4 regions of the Pseudoxanthobacter soli DSM 19599 genome follow, and region 1 is predicted to be linked to each of the others. Evidence: riboswitches for the same ligand, from Rfam matches in the RefSeq annotation. Region 1 holds a riboswitch; each other region holds the start of a gene.
The links. Region 1 has a riboswitch for thiamine pyrophosphate ahead of thiB (thiamine ABC transporter substrate binding subunit). Riboswitches for the same ligand answer to the same signal wherever they lie in the genome.
Positions count from the first base shown of each region.

Region 1 (5,016 bases):
ACGCCGCATCCGCCCGCCGGACAGGAACGGCGGGCGGACCGGCCCGCGGCGTGCTATCATCGCCCGAAAAGCAAGAGCCGGGAGGATGGAACGCCATGTGCCGTCTGTTCGTCGGAGCCGATCCAGCTCTGTGGCGCAATCGCACGCGCTCGATACGCCTCAGCGGCGTTTCCACAAGCATTCGCCTTGAGGACTTCTACTGGACGACGCTGGAAGAGATCGCCCGTCGCGACGGGCTGTCGCTCGGACAGCTCGTCTCCCGGCTCTATGACGAGCTGGCGAGCGAGGGCGAGATCGAGAACTTTGCCTCGTTCCTGCGGGTGTGCTGTGGACGCTATCTCGCGCTGCAACTCGCCGGAGAGGTGCCCTCGAACCGCGCAGTACCCATCCGCAGCCTCGATGCGGAACGTATCCTCGCCCGGGAGAACGCCGCCCGCGCGCTCGTGAGCGAGCGGGAAAGCGCCTGATGCGCGTCCCCTCGCGGCCGGCGATGAGCCCTCAGGTCACCGCAGGCAGATGCTGGAGAACCTCGAGCGAGCCTTCGTAAATCATCTTGAGCGCGATGTAGAGGACGATGGCGAGGCCGACATAGGAAATCCAGCGGAAGCGGGACAGCATCGAGGCGATCAGCGAAGCCGCGAGCCCCATCAGCGCCACAGACAGCGCAAGGCCGATGATCAGCACGCCCGGATGCTCGCGAGCGGCCCCGGCGACGGCGAGCACGTTGTCGAGCGACATCGAAACGTCGGCGACGATGATCTGCGTCACGGCCTGGCCGAAGGTCTTCCGGGGCTTCCCGCCCTCCTTGCCCTTGCCGGCGAAGACGACCGTCTCCTCCGCCTCCGCGTCGTCGGCGATCGCGGCCTTTTCCGCCTCGTGGTCGGCGCGGATCTCGCGCCACATCTTCCAGCACACCCAGAGCAGCAGAATGCCGCCCGCCAGCAGCAGGCCGATGACGGCAAGCAGGTGCACGGCGATGGAGGCGAACACGATGCGCAGAGCCGTCGCGGCAAGAATGCCGACCAGGATGACCTTGAGGCGCTGCTCGCGTGGCAACCCCGCTGCGGCGAGGCCGACGACGACGGCATTGTCGCCCGCAAGCACCACGTCGATCAGCAGCACCTGCACCAGAGCGGTCAAAGCCGCAGGCTCGAACAATCCGGTGAAGATTTCCACGGGGGTACGTCTCTCGCTTTCGGGAGTGAACGAGGCAGGCGGGGTCGGGAGAACGTCAGATGGCGACTTCCGGACAGAACGCCCCGGAAATGCTGAATGTTCCGGGCTTAAACCCGTCCCGTCATGATTGCAAGGCGGTGGGGTTCCCTCCTTTTCCATACGAACGGCGCGATACGGCGAGATGACGACATGCCCGCTGACCGTAGGGCCGTATGGAACGAGAGGGCGCTTCGGGCCGCCGGCCTCTCTTCACCAGCCGATGCCGGGCGGCGGCGAACGCAGCCCGGTGTCGCGCCCACCTTCCGTCCGCACCAAACCGATTGCATCCGCGCCGGGCGGTGGCTAACGTCGACCTTGTCTCGCGGGGTGCCCGAATGGGCTGAGAGGCGTGCAAGCCAACCCGTCGAACCTGATCCGGATCGTACCGGCGGAGGGATCGAGATGACGGCGTTGACACGCCCATCCCCTCATCGCGCCAACTGTCGCCTCGGCCGAACGACCAATCGTCGTGACGCCGTGCCGACGGATTGGCCGATGCGCCGAACGAGCCAGATTTGCCCGTTTTGCCAGCAGGATGAACGTCTATGCTCACACGCCGCTTCATCAGCGCCGCTCTTGCGGGCTCTCTCGCCCTCGGCGCCTTCGCCTCCGCCCTGCCTCTCGCGAGCGAGGCCGCCGCAGCGGAGAAGCCGACGCTCACGGTCTACACCTACGACAGCTTCGCCGCCGAATGGGGGCCGGGGCCGATCGTGAAGAAGCGTTTCGAGGAAACCTGCGGCTGCACCCTTGAATGGGTGGCGATCGAGGATGCGGGCGCGATGCTGACGCGCCTCAAGCTCGAAGGCGCTTCGACGAAGGCCGACGTCGTGCTCGGCCTCGATACCAACATGGCCGACGAAGCCCGCAAGACCGGGCTGTTCGCCCCGTCTGGCCTCGCCGTTTCCGGCCTCGACCTTCCGGTGCCCTGGACGGACGACACGTTCGTTCCGTTCGACTGGGGCTGGTTCGCGTTCGTCTACGATTCCGAAAAGCTGAAAAATCCGCCCAAGAGTTTCGCTGATCTCACCGCGCCGAACGCTCCGTCGCTCGTGATCGAGGACCCGCGCACGTCTTCGCCGGGCCTCGGGCTGCTGCTGTGGGTCCGGGCGATCTACGGCGACAAGGCCGACGACGTCTGGAAGCAGCTGAAGCCGAAGATCGTCACCGTCACCAAGGGCTGGTCGGAAGCCTACGGCCTGTTCCTGAAGGGCGAGGCCGACATGGTGCTGAGCTATCAGACCTCTCCGGCCTACCACATCTCCGCGGACAAGACCGACAAATACAAAGCCGCGATCTTCCCCGAAGGCCACGTGCTGCAGGTCGAGACCGCAGCCGTCGTCGCAAGCTCCCGTCAGCCGGATCTGGCGAAGTCCTTCCTCGCCTTCATGCTGACGCCTGCCTTCCAGTCCGCCATTCCGGAAACCAACTGGATGTATCCGGCGAAACTTCAAGAAGGCGGGTTGCCGGCCTCCTTCAAGGACCTGCCGAAGCCGACCAAGAGCTTCCTGCCCGACCCCGCCGAGGTGGCGGCGAAGCGGCGCACTTGGCTCGACGGCTGGCTGACGGCGATGGGTCAGTGAACGCGGCGCTCTGCCCATTTCCGGCCCGTCCGGTCGCCCCATGACAGCCCGTGCCGTCCGAATCCGCGGCGCCGGCGTGATGCTGCTGCCCGGTATCGCGGCGCTGGCCGTCGTGATCGGCATCATGGCGTCGGCGATCGTCGGCCTCATCTCAGCGGCCGGGGGCGACCTGCCGTCGCTGCCGTGGGGCTATGTCAGCGACATCGTCCGCTTCACGCTGATGCAGGCGACGCTTTCAACGGTGCTGTCGCTTGCGCTCGGCGCGGCGCTGGCGCTGGCTCTCGCCCGGCGCAGCCGGTTTCCGGGCCGGCGGGTTCTGCTGGCGATCCTGAACCTCGCGGTCGTGCTGCCGCCGGTGGTGGTGGTGTTCGGCGTCGTCGCGGTGTTCGGCCGCGCCGGCTGGCTCGGCGCGATTCTCGGCGCGCTCGGCTGGCAGCCGGGAAGCTGGCTCTACGGCCTTCCGGGCATCCTGATCGGCCATGTGTTCTTCAACGCGCCGCTGGCGGCCCGGGTGTTCCTCGCCGCCATCGAAGCCGTTCCGGCCGAGCACTGGCGCCTCGCGACCCACCTCGGCATGTCGCCGCTCGCCATGTTCCGGCTGATCGACCGGCCGGTGCTGATGCGGGAGACGCCTTCGCTTGCCGCCCTGATCTTCCTGCTCTGCTTCACGAGCTTCGCCCTGGTGCTGGCGCTCGGCGGCGGGCCGGGCGCCGCGACCCTCGAAGTCGCGATCTATGAAGCCCTGAGGTTCGATGCCGATTTCCCGCGCGCCGCCGCGCTGGCCGGTGTCCAGATCGCCGTCTGCCTCGCGCTCGTCGCTCCGGTGTTCAGGATGGAACGCCGCCTGCCTGAAATCGTGACGTCCGGCTGGCATGAGTCGCGCGGCGATACCGGATCCCGCGCGCTCGCGCTGCTCGATGCGGTGGTGCTTGTCATCGTTGGCGGGCTCGTCCTGCTCCCGATCGCGGCGGTCGTCGTTTCAGGTATCCCCGCGCTCGGCACTCTCGCCGCGCCGTCCACGCTCTCCGCGCTGGCGACGAGCTTCGCCATCGCCTTGCCGGCGGCCCTGCTCTCGGTTTCGCTCGCGCTCGGCCTCGCCACGCTCGCGCGCCGCTTGCGCCTCGCCGCCGGACGAAGCCGGCTCGCCGCGCTGGTCGACTCGGCCGGCATCGCCATCCTGCTGATGCCGCCATTCACGCTCGCCGCGGGACTGTTCGTGGTGGCGAGGCGCTTTGCGGACCCGTTCGCGCTCGGGATCCCGATGATCGTGCTCGTCAACGCGCTGATGGCCCTGCCCTTCGCCATGCGCCTGATCGAGCCGCCGCTGACGGTCGCCGCCGAGCGCTACGGGCGCCTCGCCGACAGCCTCGGAATCAGCGGATGGAACCGCCTGCGTCTGGTGGACGGTCCGCTGGTTGCCCGGCCGATGGCGATGGCGTTCGCGACCGCCGCGGTGTTGTCGCTCGGCGATCTCGGGGTCGCCGCGTTCTTCGGCGCCGGGGGGATCGTCACGCTGCCGCTGCTGATTTACCAGCGCCTCGGGGCCTACCGCATGGACGAGGCCGCGTCGGTCGCGCTGCTGCTCGCGGCCGTCGCGTTCCTCCTGTTCCTGGCCGCGCTGCTTTCGACGGAGACCCGCAATGCTCGAGATTGAGGCCCTTTCCGTCGATTTCGGCCCCCGGAGCGCCTTTTCCACCCATTACGACCTGACGGTGCCGCCGGGGGCACTGTGCGCCGTCGTCGGACCATCCGGCGGGGGCAAGACGACGCTGCTCCACGCCATTGCCGGCTTTGGACGTGTCATCTCCGGCGCGGTCCGTTTCGACGGGCGCGACATCACCGGCCTGCCGCCGGCCGCCCGTCCGCTCTCGATCCTGTTTCAGGAGCACAACCTGTTCCCGCATCTCGATGCCGCAGCCAATGTCGGGCTCGGCATCGATCCGGGGCTGAAGCTCGGCGCGGCCGACGGGGAGCGGATTTCGCGGGCGCTCGCCGAGGTCGATCTCGCCGGGTTCGAGCGCCGCAAGCCCGGCGAACTCTCCGGCGGTCAGCGGCAGCGCGTCGCGCTCGCCCGGGCGCTCGTCCGCGACAAGCCGCTGATGCTTCTTGATGAACCGTTCGGCGCTCTCGACCCCGAGTTGCGCGCCGATATGATCGCTTTGGTCGATCATTTGCGCGCTCATAAGCGCCTTACGGTGCTCATGTCGATCCATACACCGGG
Region 1 covers NZ_FRXO01000004.1:284,726-289,741, forward strand. Annotated here, with positions in the region: gene BUF17_RS11520 (ribbon-helix-helix domain-containing protein) at 96-467, shown strand; gene BUF17_RS11525 (TerC family protein) at 499-1,176, opposite strand; TPP riboswitch at 1,529-1,630, shown strand; gene thiB (thiamine ABC transporter substrate binding subunit) at 1,761-2,795, shown strand; gene BUF17_RS11535 (ABC transporter permease subunit) at 2,836-4,449, shown strand; gene BUF17_RS11540 (thiamine ABC transporter ATP-binding protein) at 4,436-5,016, shown strand, end outside.

Region 2 (5,016 bases), on a different contig from region 1:
CTGCTTGTTCAGGTCGTTGTTGAGATCCGGATAGGCCTTGATGAACAGCTGCCACGCATCCTGCGGATGGTTGGTGATGTAGAGCGAGGCCTGTTCCACCGCCGCGAGGAACCGCGGCAGCCGGTTGTCGCTGGCGAGATCGCGGTGGGTGACGAAGATCAGCTCCTCATAGGGCGGCACCCCGTGCTCCTCCGGGTAGAACGCCCGGCCGGGATGGCCTTCCTGCCGCATCTGCGTCAGCTCGAAATTGCGATAGCCGCCGATGGTGGCATCGACACGCCCGGAGATCAGCGCCGGCGAGAGCGAGAAATTGACGTTGACGAGCTCGACGTCGGACTTCGTCAGCCCGGCCGAGCTCAGCATCGTCTGCAGGAGCGCGTCCTCGAACCCGGCGACGGAGAACCCGATCCGCTTGCCGCGCAGGTCCGAGAGCTTCTGGATCGGCCCGCCTTCGAGCACCGTCAGCGTGTTGAGCGGCGTTTCGACGAGCGATCCGAACCGGATCAGCGGCAGGCCCGCATCGACGTCGAGGAACAGGCTCGGCTCGTAGTGGATCGCCACGTCCGCCTGCTTGGCGGCGATCAGGCGCGGCGGCGCCGCGGGATCGGTCGGCGGCACGAGCGCGACGTCGAGCCCGGCCTTCTCGAACATGCCGAGCTGCTCGGCGATGATCAGCGGCGCGTGGTCCGGGTTGACGAACCACTCCAGCAGAACCGTCAGCTTGTCGGCCGCGGCGGCCGGGGTGGCGGTAAGGCCGGCCATCATCAGACCGACGGCAAGGGCGAAAGCGCGCATCAAGGGTGCTTCTCCTTCTCAACTCGACGCTATAACCGGTGGACTCGCCGCCCGCCCGGGCGCGGCGTGGCGCCACGGCCGGGGCGGAGGGGATGCCCGGCGATCCGCGGGCCGTCCGCGGGATCGTCCTGCCGCCCGCTCATGGCGCTTCACGCTGCCAGGGCACGAGACGGGCGGTCGCCGCATCCACGCAGGCGCGCAGCGCCAGCGTGAGAACGGCGAGAATGAACAGGGCGGCGAACACGTCGCCCGTCTGCATGCGGGCATTGGCCTGGATCATCAGGAAGCCGAGCCCGCTCGCCGCCCCGACCCACTCGCCCACCACCGCGGCGAGCGGCGCCAGCGGCGCGGCGACCCTGAGGCCGGAGATGAATCCCGGCAGCGCCATCGGCACCCGCACCGCCATCAGCGTCTGCCACCGCGTCGCCGCCGTCAGCGCGCAGGCGTCGAGCAGGAACGGATCGGTGCGGCGGATGCCGTCGGCGAAGGCGGAGGTCACGGGGAAGAAGATGACGAGCGAGGTCATCACCACTTTCGACGCCAGCCCGAACCCGAACCACACCACCAGAAGCGGCGCGATGGCGAACACCGGGATCGCCTGCAGCACCAGGAGCAGCGGCCACGCGAGCCGGTTCGCGATGGGCGAGGCCGCCATGCCGATCGCCGCCGCCGCCCCCGCCAGCGTCCCGAACAGGAGCCCGAGCAGCGCTTCGGCAAGCGTGACCGCGGCATTGCGCAGGAGCATGTCGTGCCGCTCGACCAGCACCGCGATCACGTCGGCCGGCGCCGGCAGCATGTAGCCCGGCGGCTGGAACAGCCAGATCGCGGCCTGCCAGATCGCGACCACGGCCGCGAGCCCGCCGCAGACATCGCGCACCACCGCCATCGTGGCGCCAAGCGGGCGCCGCACGCGCCTGCGCCGCGGCGCGGTGTCTTCCATCGGCAAGGCCTCGTCCAAGCCCGTTCTCCCCGCGCAGTCCATGGGGAGTTCCATGGCGACTGCGACCAGCGCGGTCTTGGCGACGACAGGAAAACGTGGGGGAAGGCCTATGGCCTCGCTCCGTCCCTACGCCGGCATGACCCGGATCAGGTTCAAGGGTTCGGCTCACCGCCGTCTCAGCGCCGCCCGGCGCGCCCCTCGGATTACCGACCACAATATCGCGCCGATGCCGGGCGTCAATGCGCCGGGGGCCGTTTCGCCGTGGACCGCCGTCCGCGGCCGCCGATCGGGAGCCTGTCTCGCCTGCCATTGGCCCAGTCTCGCTCCACAACGTGGCGTCAGCCTTGCATCCCGGCGCCCGGCACGCCCCTGCACGCGCGTGGATCGTGCGCTCAAACGAAAGTTGAGCGCCGCCCGCATTGACTTCCGCCACAAACCCGCCGGATGATGGCGGACCGCATGACGGCCGCGACATCGAACCTGCGTTCGCCCCCTGGGCGGCGCACCGCGACCGAACAACAAAAAGGCGGGTGAACATGGTGGGAACACACGACGCGCGCCACGCCGAGCAGGTCTATTCGACGCTGCGCAATCCGGCGTCCGCGGCGAAATCGGCCGTTGCCGCGTCCTGGTCGCGGTCGCTGACGAAATACGGCCTCGACCCCGAACAGGACCAGCCGCCGCATCAGCTGAGCCACGCCGAATTCCGCGTGGCGCTCGAGCGGGTCGAGCCGCTGGTCAGGCTCGCGCAGAACACCCTCGACCGGCTGTTCCAGTCGGTCGGCGAGGCGGGCTGCTGCGTGCTTCTAACCGACCGCGACGGCGTTCCGCTCGACCGGCGCGGGGTGCCGGGCGACGATGCCGATTTCCGCGCCTCGGGCCTCTGGACCGGCATGGTGTGGAGCGAGGCGAGCGAGGGCACCAACGGCGTCGGCACCTGCCTCGCCGAGGGCCGGGCGCTGACAATCCATCGCGACCAGCACTTCCTCACCCGCAATATCGGCCTCAGCTGCACGGTGGCGCCGATCTGGGACGAGAAGGGCGCGATCATCGCCGCGCTCGACGTCTCGACCTGCCGCGCCGATCTCACGATGCCCGTGCTGAAGGTGGTCGCCGCCGCCGCCTGCGACGCCGCGCAGAAGATCGAGGCCCGCCATTTCCGCGAGATGTACCGCCACGCCCGCGTGCTGCTGTGCCCGGATGTCGGCCGCGGCGCCGGCGGCATGATCGCGGTCGACCGGGAGGATCTCGTGATCGGCGCGAACCGCGCCGCCCGGATCGCCTACGGCCTGACCGACGAGCGCCTCGCCCATCCCTTCCCCGCCGACGACCTGCTGCTGGGCGAGGAGGAAGTGCCCTGCGAAAGCCTGACGGGCGCCGAGCGCGGCGCGGTGCAGAGGGCCTTGTCGCGCACCGACGGCAACGTCTCGGCCGCGGCACGGCTCCTCGGCATCAGCCGGGCCACCATGCACCGCAAGATCGCCCGCCTCGGCCTCTCCCGGCCGAACTGACGCGCCCGCCTGGAAGGCGTCCGCGCCGCCCCGCGCCGGCTCCCGAACGAAAAGAGCCCTCCCGGGGTCGCCGGGAAGGCTCCTAAATCATCGCGGATGATTGCGCGCGAACGGCGCCCGCGAGGGCGCCGCGGCCCGGCCTCAGCCCTTCGGCGGGCCTCAGCCTTTCGGGTTGAGCGCGGCGTCGGTCGCCACGTTCAGGCCGTTGAACGAGATCGGCAGCGCCAGGCGCTGGCTGTTGCCGTCGACGAACTCGAGCCGGCCCGGGCCCTTGGCGGCCTTGAGGGCGGCAAGCTGGTCGGTCTTCAGCTCGGTATCGGCGAAGCAGCCCTGGGTGCAGGTGGCGAACACGGTGTCGATTCCCGTCGTCGCCTTGTCGTCCAGATAGAGCGTCGCGCCGGCCGGCAGGAAAACGCCGTTCGGCAGTTGCACGATCAGGCGCGCCGGCTGGTCCTTGGCGACGCGGCCGATCACCACCTGGGCGATGAGGCCTTCCTGTCCCTTGGCCTGCAGGCCGAGCGCAGCCTCGCACACCTTGGCGGTGCCCGACTGGCCGGGAACGGCCGAGCAGCGCACCATCCAGTCGCCGTAGGTGGCGGTGGTGGCCTGCGGGGTGTTCGGATCGACCGCGACGGGCTTCGCCGCCTCGGTCTTCTTGGCATCGCCCTTCTGCGCGGCCTGAGCGAGCGCGGCGTCCGTGCCGACTGCTCCGGCGACGACACCGAATGCAAGCGCGGCGGACAGCAGGCGATGACGGAGACGGAATCGATTGGCCGGAATCATCTGAAAGACCTTCAAGATCGAAAGGACGGGCGTTTCCAACGGCAACGAGAACGCGAAGCCGATGCCCATTTCACAGGCTCGCGGCGCCAGCGCAAGGGCAGGATTTGATGGGAAACGCGAACACCGCCCGCGCATACCCGCCGCATCTCCACGTTCGGCCCGGAAAAGCCCCCCAGCGGCCCTGCACGCACCGGAGCACGACAGCGGCCAGATCGCACGGCGCACTCGATGCGACACATCCGGCGGGGGCCCGCACCGCTCGACCCGCAAAACAATGAGCGGTCCGGGACCCCGGCCGAGAGGAAGCCTATACCCGCACGCCCGAACAACGCACAATGAAATTTTTGTAAGATTATTTGAAAGAATATGAAAGATTGGAATCGAAGGCAGCGGTTACATGAATCGGCAGCCTTTCCCGGCCGGAAAGACTGCCTTTATTCCACGGCGTACTGGCTAATCGTGCGACCTGCGGCATCCGGCCGCCGGAGGGCCTCGCGGTCCCGCATGGTCCCGCCGGCGAGCCCATCTGGCCCCTAGAGCGCTTTCCGATCTGACGGAATCGTCAGATCGACAAGAATTCGCGCCAGATTCAAGGGATTGAGCATATCCGGCCGTCAGACCGCCGGCGCCAGCGCCCGGGTCCTGCGGTCCAGCGCGCCGCTCCACAGCGTCAGCACCAGCGCCCCGGCGACCAGAATCGCCCCCACCCAGGGCGTCGCTCCGAGCCTCAGCGGCGAGGCCACCACCAGCCCGCCGATCCACGCCCCTGCGGCGATGCCGAGATTGAACGCGGCGATGTTGAGGGCGGAAGCGACATCGACGGCGCCGGGCCGGTGCACCTTGGCGAGTTGCACCACATAGAGCTGCAGGCCGGGCACGTTGGCGAACGACAGGAAGCCGAGCGCGGCGAGCGTCGCCAGCGTCAGCACGGGCGAGACGGCGGTGAACGAGAACGCCACCAGCACCGCCGCCTGCACCGCGAACAGC
Region 2 covers NZ_FRXO01000012.1:57,370-62,385, reverse strand. Annotated here, with positions in the region: gene BUF17_RS19680 (ABC transporter substrate-binding protein) at 1-765, opposite strand, end outside; gene BUF17_RS19675 (ABC transporter permease) at 935-1,681, opposite strand; TPP riboswitch at 1,842-1,944, opposite strand; gene BUF17_RS19670 (GAF domain-containing protein) at 2,272-3,246, shown strand; gene BUF17_RS19665 (invasion associated locus B family protein) at 3,406-4,029, opposite strand; gene BUF17_RS19660 (MFS transporter) at 4,644-5,016, opposite strand, start outside.
Region 2: another riboswitch for thiamine pyrophosphate. It lies ahead of BUF17_RS19675 (ABC transporter permease); the one in region 1 lies ahead of thiB (thiamine ABC transporter substrate binding subunit).

Region 3 (5,016 bases), on a different contig from region 1:
GTCCTCGCCGCGGATGACATGCGTGATCCCGAGGTCGATGTCGTCGATGACGGACGGCAGCGTGTAGAGATAGGAACCGTCGGCGCGCACCAGCACCGGGTCCGATAGCGAACGCAGGTCGACGCTCGTCGGCCCGCGCACGAGATCGGTCCAGGACACCACGCTTGCATCATCTGCGCCGGTCGTTCCTTTTGCCGATCCGGCCACGGCGTCGGGCAGCAGGAAACGCCAGTGCGGCGAACGGCCTTCCGCCTTCAGGCGGGCGCGGTCGTCGTTCGTCAGCGCCAGCGCGGCGCGGTCGTAGACCGGCGGCAGGCCGCGCGCTCGCAGGCGCTTGCGGCGATAGTCGAGTTCCTCGGCCGTCTCGTAGCAGTCGTAGAGCGCACCGGAGCGCCGCAGGTCTTCGGCAACCTGATCGTAGCGCCCGAAGCGGTCGGATTGCCGGACGACGGCATCGGGCTCGATCCCGAGCCAGGCCAGGTCTTCCAGAATGGCGTCGGCGAAGGCCGCGGTCGAGCGCTCCCGGTCGGTATCGTCGAGACGCAGGATGAAGCGTCCGCCGTTGCGCCGTGCAAACAGATAGTTGATCAGCGCGGTGCGGGCATTGCCGAGATGGAGGTAGCCTGTCGGGGAAGGCGCAAAGCGTACCGTGGGTGTCATCGTCTCTCAGCTCTCGTCCCAGGCCCGGCCGTGATGTCGTTGACGGGGCGCGCCGCTATATAGCCCGCCGCGCGGCAGGCGGGAACGGACGAGTTCGCCGCCACGACGGGTCTCACCCGCTGCGATGCCGGACGCTTCGGCCGGGGGCAAAGCGGACGGACCGGGGATAAGTGCCGGGCACCGGGGCGGGCCGGCTTTCATCCGCGTCGTCTTTCACCGGCCGATGGTCTATGCTCAAGGATCGGCCTGGGGTGCCGTCGCCGCCTTCCATCGGGAACGCCGCGACGGCTGAGATCACACCCATCGAACCTGATCCGGATCATGCCGGCGAAGGGAGCGGCCCGTCGGCACCGGCCTCTCAGGGTGGCGCGCCGCACCGTCTCCTCAGCCGGCCAACGAGGAGACGACCCATGTCCGGCGATATCCTTTCGCCATCCGGCGAGCCCACCGTCGCGCCGCTCTCGCTCAGCCCCGGCGAGGCGCTTGCGCGGATGCGGGCGGCGGCACCGCTCGTTCACAACATCACCAACTATGTCGTGATGACCCCGACGGCCAATGCGCTGCTCGCTGCCGGAGCCGCGCCCGCCATGCTGCACGCGCCCGAGGAGGCGCCGGAATTTGCGGCGATCGCCTCCGCGCTGGTGGTCAATATCGGCACCCTTTCCGCTCCCTGGCTCGCGGCGATGATCAGCTCGGTCCGTGCCGCCGTCGCGGCAGGGCGGCCGTGGGTGCTCGATCCGGTCGCCGGCGGCGCCACGGCCTTCCGCCGTGAGGCCGTTTCCGCCCTGCTCGCAGAGCGGCCGGCCGTTGTGCGCGGCAACGCCTCCGAGATCCTTGCCGCCGCCGCGGGCGGCGTCGCCGGGCGAGGTGTCGACGCGGCACACGGCGTCGCCGACGCCGCCGGCCATGCGGATGCCCTCGCGCGCCGCCTTGGCGCAGTCGTGGTGATTTCCGGCCCCGTCGATATCGTCACCGACGGCACCCGGCGGGTGGAACTCTCCAACGGCGTGGAAATGCTGACGCGCGTGACCGGCACGGGCTGCACCGCGACGGCGCTGATCGGCGCCTTCCTCGGCGCTGGCATCGCCCCTCTGGAGGCGGCCGTGGGCGCGATGACGCTGATCGCGGTCGCCGGTGAGATCGCCGCTGACGTCGGCCCCGGCGAGCCCCCTCGGGGCCCCGGCAGCTTCGCCGTCCACCTGCACGATGCGCTCTGGAGCATCACGCCGGAGGTGCTGGATGCCCGCGCCCGGATCGCCGTGGTGTCCGCCACCGGCTGATGCCCCCGGGCATTCGCGTGCCGTAGAAGGTCCCGAAGGCCTGTCGCCGGCCGAAGCCGGCGCTCGCCGCCTTTGCCTTTTCAGCACGCGCCCGGCGACTGGCGCGGCCGAAGCCGGCTGCAATTTCTGCCAGTAATAAACGCCTTTATCGGTGTTCCTTAATTCTCTCAGGCTGATATGGTTCGCCGGAGAGGATAAGTGGGATGCGTGGCAACCGGTCGTGGTGGAAGGCCGGCTTGCGGCGCGAGTCGGTCGGATCGCGTTGAACGATCCCGCCCCTCGCCGCTGGGCTTCCCAGAGGTGCGTTTGGGCGGGCGCGAAGCATGAAGAAGACGTTATCCGAACTCGGATCGGCCGATGCCGCGCGCCAACGTGCCGGCGGAGGCGACGGTCCGCGTCAAGAGCGTCGCTTCGCCGGTTCGCTTGCCGCCAATTTCGCCCTGTTCGTGATTCTGCTCAGCGTCGCGCCGCTCTGCGTTCAGGGCGTGATGTCCTATCACGTCGCGAGCAGCACCATCCGTGACCTCACGGCGCGGAACTTGCGCGCCACGCTGGCCTCCGAAGCCGATTTCCTCACGCTCCAGGTCAACGAGGTCGAGCGGCTCGTCACCGCGATCGCCGGCATTGCCGACGTCCGCACCATGCTGGCGGCGCTGCCTCCGGCGGAGGAAGGCGCTCCCAGACCCGCCCTCGTTCAGGAAACCATCCGCGACGCCCTCTCCGGCTATCTCGCGCTGCGCGGCATCGTGGCGATCGACGTGATCGATACGCAGGGCAACTATTTCCGCGTCGGTGCCCCGCCTAAGAATGGGGCGCCGGGCCGGGCCGAGCGCGACCGCATGCTGCTGGCGATCCGGGACGGAGATCCGAGCATCCGTTGGCTGGGGGCGGACACGGTGCCGGGTGGGGATCCCTCGGTCGTGACGTTCGGCATCGCCGTGCACGCGATCGGACCGTCCGGCAGTCCCGACAAGTCCCTTCCTTCCGCCGGTGGCGACATGATCGGCGCGCTCATCGTCCATCTCAGCGCCGACGAACTTTTTCAGCATCTGCGTACAGCGAACAGTCGCAATCCCGGCACCCTGCTGGTGGTGGCGCGCGACGGCGTCGTGCTGTTTGCAGCGGACGGCACGAGGATCGGTCAACCCGCGCCTCAAGCGGTCATAGATGCGATTTCCGGAGATGAGCCGGCGACGGAAGCCTTTATCGACGGCCAACGTGCCATCGTCGCCTATGCCGAGGCGGCGAACATCGGCTGGTTCGTGGTCAACGTGACGCCGCTCGCCTCCGTCGAGGCGCCGGCCCGCGCGATCGGCATTCTTACCGTCCTGATCCTTGGCGGCAGCCTCGTGATCGTCATCGTCGCCGGCATCCTCGGATCGAACCGGATCGTCCGGCCGATCCGCGCCCTGATTGACCGTTTCAAGACGCTTGAGCATCCGACCGCAGATCTGAAGCCGCTGCCCGTGGTGGGAACCGGCGAAACGGCGGAGCTCACGCACTGGTTCAACGTCTTCCTCGCGTCGGAAGCCGAGCGCCGCCACGCCGCGATGGCCCTGAAGGAGAGCGAGGAGCGCTACGCGCTGGCGGTGCGCGGCGCGAACGATGCGCTTTGGGACTGGGACCTGCGTTCGGACCGCATTTATTACTCACCGCGCTGGAAGGCGCTGCTCGGCCTGGAGGAGGACGTCGTCCTCAACGACAGGCCGGATACCTGGACGGACTCGATTCATCCGGACGACCGCGAGAACGTGCTCGCACGCATTGCCGCGCACCTGGAAAACAAGGCGCCGCAGCTGATGGTGGAACACCGCCTGCGGCAGGCCGACGGGTCCTATATCTGGGTTCTGGCGCGCGGCGTCGCGCTCCGGGACGACGAGGGCATGCCCTACCGGATGGCAGGCTCGCACACCGACATCACCTCGCGCAAGCGGGCCGAGGAACAGCTTCGCCACGACGCGATGCACGACACGCTGACCGGACTTCCGAACCGGCGCGCCATGTTCCGGATGCTGAGCCTGATGATGCGGGAGAGCAACCGCCACGGCAAGCAGACCGGCCTGCTGATCATCGACATCGACCGCTTTAAGGACGTCAACGATTCCCTCGGCCACAAGGCGGGTGACGCCGTTCTGGTCGCCGTCGCGAGCCGCCTGCGCCGGGAAGTGCGCGAGATCGACGTCGTCGCCCGCCTCGGCGGAGACGAGTTCGCCATCATCTTCCCGAACATCGACAGCATCGCCTCGATGCCGATGATCGCCGACCGCATTGTCGGGGCCATGCGCAAGCCCGTGGACGAGGGCTCCGAGCGCTACAGCATCACCGTCACCGCGGGCGCGACCGCGAGCGAATCGGAGAGCGCGCCGGAACTGCTGCTGCGGGAGGCCGACCTCGCCCTGTTCGAGGCGAAGCGGAGCGGTCGCAACCGCTTCAGCATCTACAACGAACGCATGGAGGTGGAGTCGCGCCGCCGGCTCGCCGTCGAAAACGCGCTGCGCAGCGAACCCGCGATTGACGCCATCCGCATCCTGCTCCAGGCGCAGGTCAACCCCGTCACCTGGAGGACCACGCGGTTCGAGGTGCTGTCGCGCTGGCGGAGCGCCGACGGCACCGTGATCAGCCCGGTGCAGTTCGTCGAGGCGGCGGAACATCTCGGCCTGATGCACGACATGACCCGTGCCATCATCCGACGTTCGATCGAGGCGATCGAATATTTCGACCGCCGCGGCCACGACGAGATCAGCCTCGCCATCAATCTCAGCCCGAGCGACCTAGAACACGTCGACTTCTCGTCGGAAGTGCTGTGGCAGCTCGCCGGGCGCAGTATCTCGCCGAAGCGGCTTCAGTTCGAGATCATCGAAAGCACGCTGCTGCGCACGTCGAACGCCGTCGTCAGCAATATTCGCCATCTCGTCGAAGCCGGCTGCACATTCGCCATCGACGACTTCGGAACCGGCTTTTCGGCGCTGTCCTATCTGTCGCGCTTTCCGATCGACACCATCAAGATCGACAAGTCCTTCGTCGTCGATACGGGGCTCGGGCAGGAGCCGGATTCGCTGATCCGCGCCATCATCGG
Region 3 covers NZ_FRXO01000001.1:557,639-562,654, forward strand. Annotated here, with positions in the region: gene gltX (glutamate--tRNA ligase) at 1-660, opposite strand, end outside; TPP riboswitch at 898-1,015, shown strand; gene thiM (hydroxyethylthiazole kinase) at 1,071-1,940, shown strand; gene BUF17_RS02375 (bifunctional diguanylate cyclase/phosphodiesterase) at 2,264-5,016, shown strand, end outside.
Region 3: another riboswitch for thiamine pyrophosphate. It lies ahead of thiM (hydroxyethylthiazole kinase); the one in region 1 lies ahead of thiB (thiamine ABC transporter substrate binding subunit).

Region 4 (5,016 bases), on a different contig from region 1:
CGGCCATGCCCATCGGCATTCCCGGGTGACCGGAATTGGCCTTCTCCACTGCATCGATCGCGAGGAAGCGGATCGCGTTCGCGAGATCGCGGTGCTCGACGGTTGTGGCTCCGGTGGAAGAATCGGGATTGGCCATGCCGGGAATTTCCTCATTCACGCCGCAGCCGCGCCGATACGCAGCGGCGGCCGGTCCGGTTTTCGCGCGCTCCTTGGCGAGCGCCTTGCCTGCGCGCTCCATGAGCGACGGACAGGGGCCGTTTGGCAAGAGAAAACATCTGTCCGCCAGCGTTTTGTGCATGGTTTCGATCCGGGCAAGACACCCCGTTTCCAGGCCGGTCCCGCTCCCGCCGCGGCGCTTCATTTCCCGGCGAAGGAATTGTAAAGCTGGCCGCGGGGCACGGACTTTAGAGACGGACCTGGGGGATTAACGCCATCATGACACGGAACGATTCCGGCGCCGCACCGGCCGGCGCGGGCACGACTTCACCTGGCGAGGGGGGACAGCAGAGGCGCACCATCGGCCTCGTCAGCCTGCTGATGACCGGCGTCGGAACCATCATCGGATCCGGCTGGCTGTTCGGTGCCGCACACGCGGCGGGCTATGCCGGGCCGGCGGCGATCTTCTCCTGGATCATCGGCGCCTTCATCATCGCGCTGACGGCCCTGACCCTGTGCGAGCTCGGCCCGATGATGCCCCGCACTGGCGGGATGGGCCGGTTCGCCAAGCTCTCGCACGGTTCCCTCGTCGGCTTCATCGGCGACTGGGCCGGGTTCGTGGGCTTCACCAGCACGGTGCCTTCAGAGGCCTCCGCCTCGGTGCAGTACATGAGCAACTGGGACTATCCCTGGGCGCATGAACTGTTCTCCTCGCAGACCCAGTCGCTCAGCCACACCGGCCTCCTGGTCGCGAGCCTGCTCTGCGTCGTCTATTTCATGCTGTGCTACTGGTCGATGCAGGTGTTCCTGCGGGCGGTGAAGGCGGTGACGATCTTCAAGATCTTCGTGCCGCTGTTCTCGGCCGGCACGCTGATCTATCTCGGCTTCAACGCCTCCAATTTCTCCGCGGTCGGAAACGGCAGCATCGCGCCATATGGCTGGTCCGGGGCGCTGACGGCGGTGACCGGCGCCGGCATCGTCTATGCCTTCAACGGCTTTCAGACGCCAATCAGCTTCGCGGGCGAGGCAAAGAACCCGAACCGCACCATTCCCATCGCGGTGCTGGGGTCGTTGGCGCTGTGCCTCGTGATCTACGTCGTGCTGCAGGTCGCGTTCATCGGCGCGCTGCCGCCGTCCCAGCTTGCAGCCGGCGGCGGCTGGAGCGGGCTCGATTTCCGCTCGCCCTTTGCCGATCTCGCCATCTCGCTGAACCTGTCGCTGCTGGCGATGCTGCTCTATCTCGATGCGTTCGTCTCCCCGTCCGGATCCGGCGTGATCTATCTCGCGTCCGCCTCGCGCATGCTGTGGGGCATGGAGCGCGACGGCCACATGCCGAAATCCATGGGGCGGCTGCACAAGCATACCCTTCTGCCGCGCCCGGCGATGTGGGCGGTGCTCGCCGCGTCGATCGCGTGTCTCTGGGTCTTTCCGAGCTGGGACGAACTCGCCGCGGTCATCTCGGTCGGCTACGTCATCGGGTACCTTTGCGCGCCGGTCGCGTTCATCTCGCTGCGACGGCTCGCCCCGAGTGCCGTACGGCCGGTCCGGCTGCCGTTCGCGGGCGTGCTCGCGCCCGTGACCTTCGTCGCGGTGTCGTTGCTGCTCTACTGGTCTTCGTGGCCCCTGACCGGAGAGGTCATCTTCATCATCGTCGCGGGGCTGGGCTTCTGGATCTATTACGAGGCCAAGACCGGTTTTCACGATATCGGCCGGCAGCTGAAAGCCGGCGCGTGGTTTCCCGCCTATCTCGTCACGATGGCGGCGATCTCCTATGTCGGAAGCCCGCGATTCGGCGGTCTCGGCCTTCTCTCCGAGATGGGCTCGTTCGTAGCCGTCACGGTCGTCTCACTCGGGTTCTACGTCTGGTCCTATCGGTCGGCTTGGCTCACGCCCGAGGCCGCTCAGTTGGATGCCGGCGCCGAACCAGGAACCGGCTGAAGGCCAGGCTCTTCCATAGCTTTTTCAAATCAATGGGTTATCCCTTCTATCAATTGCCGCTTTCGGGCCCGGCGGAGGCCTTCTCCGCCGGGTGAATCGCAATAGCGGTGACGATGTCGCCGCTGCAGCCAAGAAAGGGCGGGGACGGCCCCTGCCCTCCCCCGTCGCCAGGTCCGTAACCGACCGCCGGCCGGACCTTGTTGGCAAAGAAGCCGGCGTGCTAACGTCCCACTGTTCCGAGGGGCGCCCGCTTGGGCTGAGACGGCATTGGCCGAACCCTTCGAACCTGATCCGGGTCATGCCGGCGAAGGGACGGGAACCACGGCCTGAACGGTCGCCACGAGAGCCCCTCCAATCGTCATCGGCATCGTCGTCCCGGATCCGTCCGATCCGTTTCGAGGGATGCCCGCCCATGCTCACCCCTGCCCTGCCGCCCGATCTCCGATCGATAAGGCCATCGGCCTCGACGCCACAAAGCCGGGGGTCCCGGCGATGAGATGTCTCGTCGTCGGGGCCGGCGTCGCCGGGCTCACGACCGCGCTGTCGCTGGTCGAGCGCGGGGCGACCGTCGAGGTGGTCGACCGCGGCAGCCATCTCGGCGCGCGCTCGTGCTCCTGGTTCGCCGGCGGCATGCTCGCACCCTGGTGCGAGCGGGAAAGCGCCGACGAGGCCGTCCTTCGCCGTGGCCTTGCCGCTCTGGCATGGTGGCGGGAGCGCTTTCCGGAGACGGTGGCTGCGGGCACGCTCGTCGTCGCGCCTGCACGCGACGGCGCCGAACTGGAGCGCTTCTCACGGCGCACGTCGGGCTTCGACATGGTGGGGCCGGACGCCATCGCCACCCTCGAGCCGGCCCTCGCCGGCCGCTTTTCCCGCGGCCTCCATTTTCCGCACGAGGGTCATCTCGATCCACGTCGTGCCCTCGCCGCGCTCGCCCGCCGCCTCGCCGAGGCCGGCGTGCCGATCCGGTTCGACACGGACGTCACCGATTTCGCGATCGACGCCGACCGCATCTTCGACTGCCGTGGGTTCGCCGCGCGGGAGCAGCGCCCGCCTTTAACGCCCGCGTCGGCGCTGCGCGGCGTCAAGGGCGAGATGCTGCTCGTCCGCAGCACCGAGGTCCGTCTATCCCGGCCCGTCCGCCTGCTACACCCGCGGATGCCGCTTTATGTCGTGCCCCGGGCGGACGGCCTGTTCATGATCGGGGCCACCATGATCGAAAGCGAGGAGCGGGGCCGCATAACGGCGCGCTCGATGATGGAGCTTCTCGGCGGCGCCTTCGCGCTTCATCCCGCCTTCGGAGAGGCAGAGATCGTCGAAGTCGGAACGGACGTCCGACCCGCCTACCCCGACAATCTGCCCGCGGTCGATGTCGACGGGCGCACGATCCGGATCAATGGCCTTTACCGGCACGGCTTCCTGCTGTCGCCCTGGTGCGCCCGGCGCGCCGTGGCCGCAGCCTACGGCGAACCCTGGGAGGATCACGAATGAAGACGGTGTTCATCAACGGCGAGCCGGTCGAGATCGTCGCCGGCACCCTCGCCGATGCCCTCGCCGAACTCGATTACGGCGACCAGACGGTCGCGACCGCCCTGAACGGCCGCTTCGTGCCCGCGGCACAGCGCCCGGCTCGTCCGCTCGCGGATGGCGACAAGGTCGAAATCGTAACCCCGCGCCAGGGAGGATAAACCGATGTCACACCCGTTCACCGTCTACGGCGTTTCGTTGCCGTCCCGGCTGATGCTCGGCACGGCGCAATATCCCTCCCCGGCCGTCCTCGCAGAGTCCGTGCGCGCGGCGCAGGCTGGCATCGTGACGGTCTCGCTGCGGCGCGAAGCCGGCGGCGCGCGGGCGGGCGAGGCATTCTGGTCGCTGATCCGGGATCTCGGGGTGCGCGTTCTGCCGAACACGGCCGGCTGCCATTCCGCGCAGGAGGCGGTGACGACGGCTCAAATGGCCCGGGAACTGTTCGGCACGTCGTGGATCAAGTTGGAGGTGATCGGCGAAACAGACACCCTGCAGCCGGATCCGTTCGCGCTCGTCGAGGCGGCCCGCATCCTGGCGGCCGACGGATTCGAGATTTTCCCCTACACCACGGAGGATCTGGTCGTGGCCGAGAAGCTGGTCGAGGCCGGATGCCGCGTGCTGATGCCTTGGGGCTCGCCGATCGGCTCGGGTCGGGGCCTCGGCAATCCGTTCGGCCTGCGGGCGCTGCGCGCCCACTTCCCGGACATCCCGCTCGTCGTCGACGCGGGCATCGGCCTCCCGTCTCATGCGTGCTCAGCGATGGAACTCGGCTACGACGCCGTCCTCGTCAACACCGCCGTCGCGAAGTCCGGTGAACCCGTGACCATGGCGCGCGCGTTCGCACTCGCCGTCGAGGCCGGGCGCGCGGCCTATGAAGCCGATCCGATCGAGCCGCGCGACATGGCCGCGCCCTCGACGCCCCTGCTCGGCCGGCCGGTGCTCGCATGATGCCGCTCGATCCGTTCTATCCCGTCGTCGACAGCGCCGCCTGGATCGCGGGCCTCCTGCCCGCCGGAATCAAGCTGGTGCAGCTGCGCATCAAGGATGCCTCGGCGCCTGATCTGCGCGACGAGGTCCGGCGTGCCCGCGATCTCTGCCGGGCCGCCGGAGCCAGGCTCGTTCTCAACGATCATTGGCGTCTCGCGATCGATGAAGGCATCGACTTCATCCACCTTGGTCAGGAGGATCTCGACGGCGCGGATGTGCCGGCGCTACGCCGTGCCGGCATTGCCGTCGGCGTCAGCACGCACACCCATGACGAACTCGACCGAGCGCTTTCGGTCAACCCGGCCTATGTCGCGCTCGGGCCGATTTTCCCGACGCGGCTCAAGGCGATGCCATGGGTTCCCCAAGGCATCGACCGGATCGCGACGTGGCGGCGGGTGATCGGAGACCTGC
Region 4 covers NZ_FRXO01000012.1:4,865-9,880, forward strand. Annotated here, with positions in the region: gene tkt (transketolase) at 1-136, opposite strand, end outside; gene BUF17_RS19470 (APC family permease) at 436-2,094, shown strand; TPP riboswitch at 2,324-2,424, shown strand; gene thiO (glycine oxidase ThiO) at 2,587-3,582, shown strand; gene thiS (sulfur carrier protein ThiS) at 3,579-3,779, shown strand; gene BUF17_RS19485 (thiazole synthase) at 3,784-4,566, shown strand; gene BUF17_RS19490 (thiamine phosphate synthase) at 4,563-5,016, shown strand, end outside.
Region 4: another riboswitch for thiamine pyrophosphate. It lies ahead of thiO (glycine oxidase ThiO); the one in region 1 lies ahead of thiB (thiamine ABC transporter substrate binding subunit).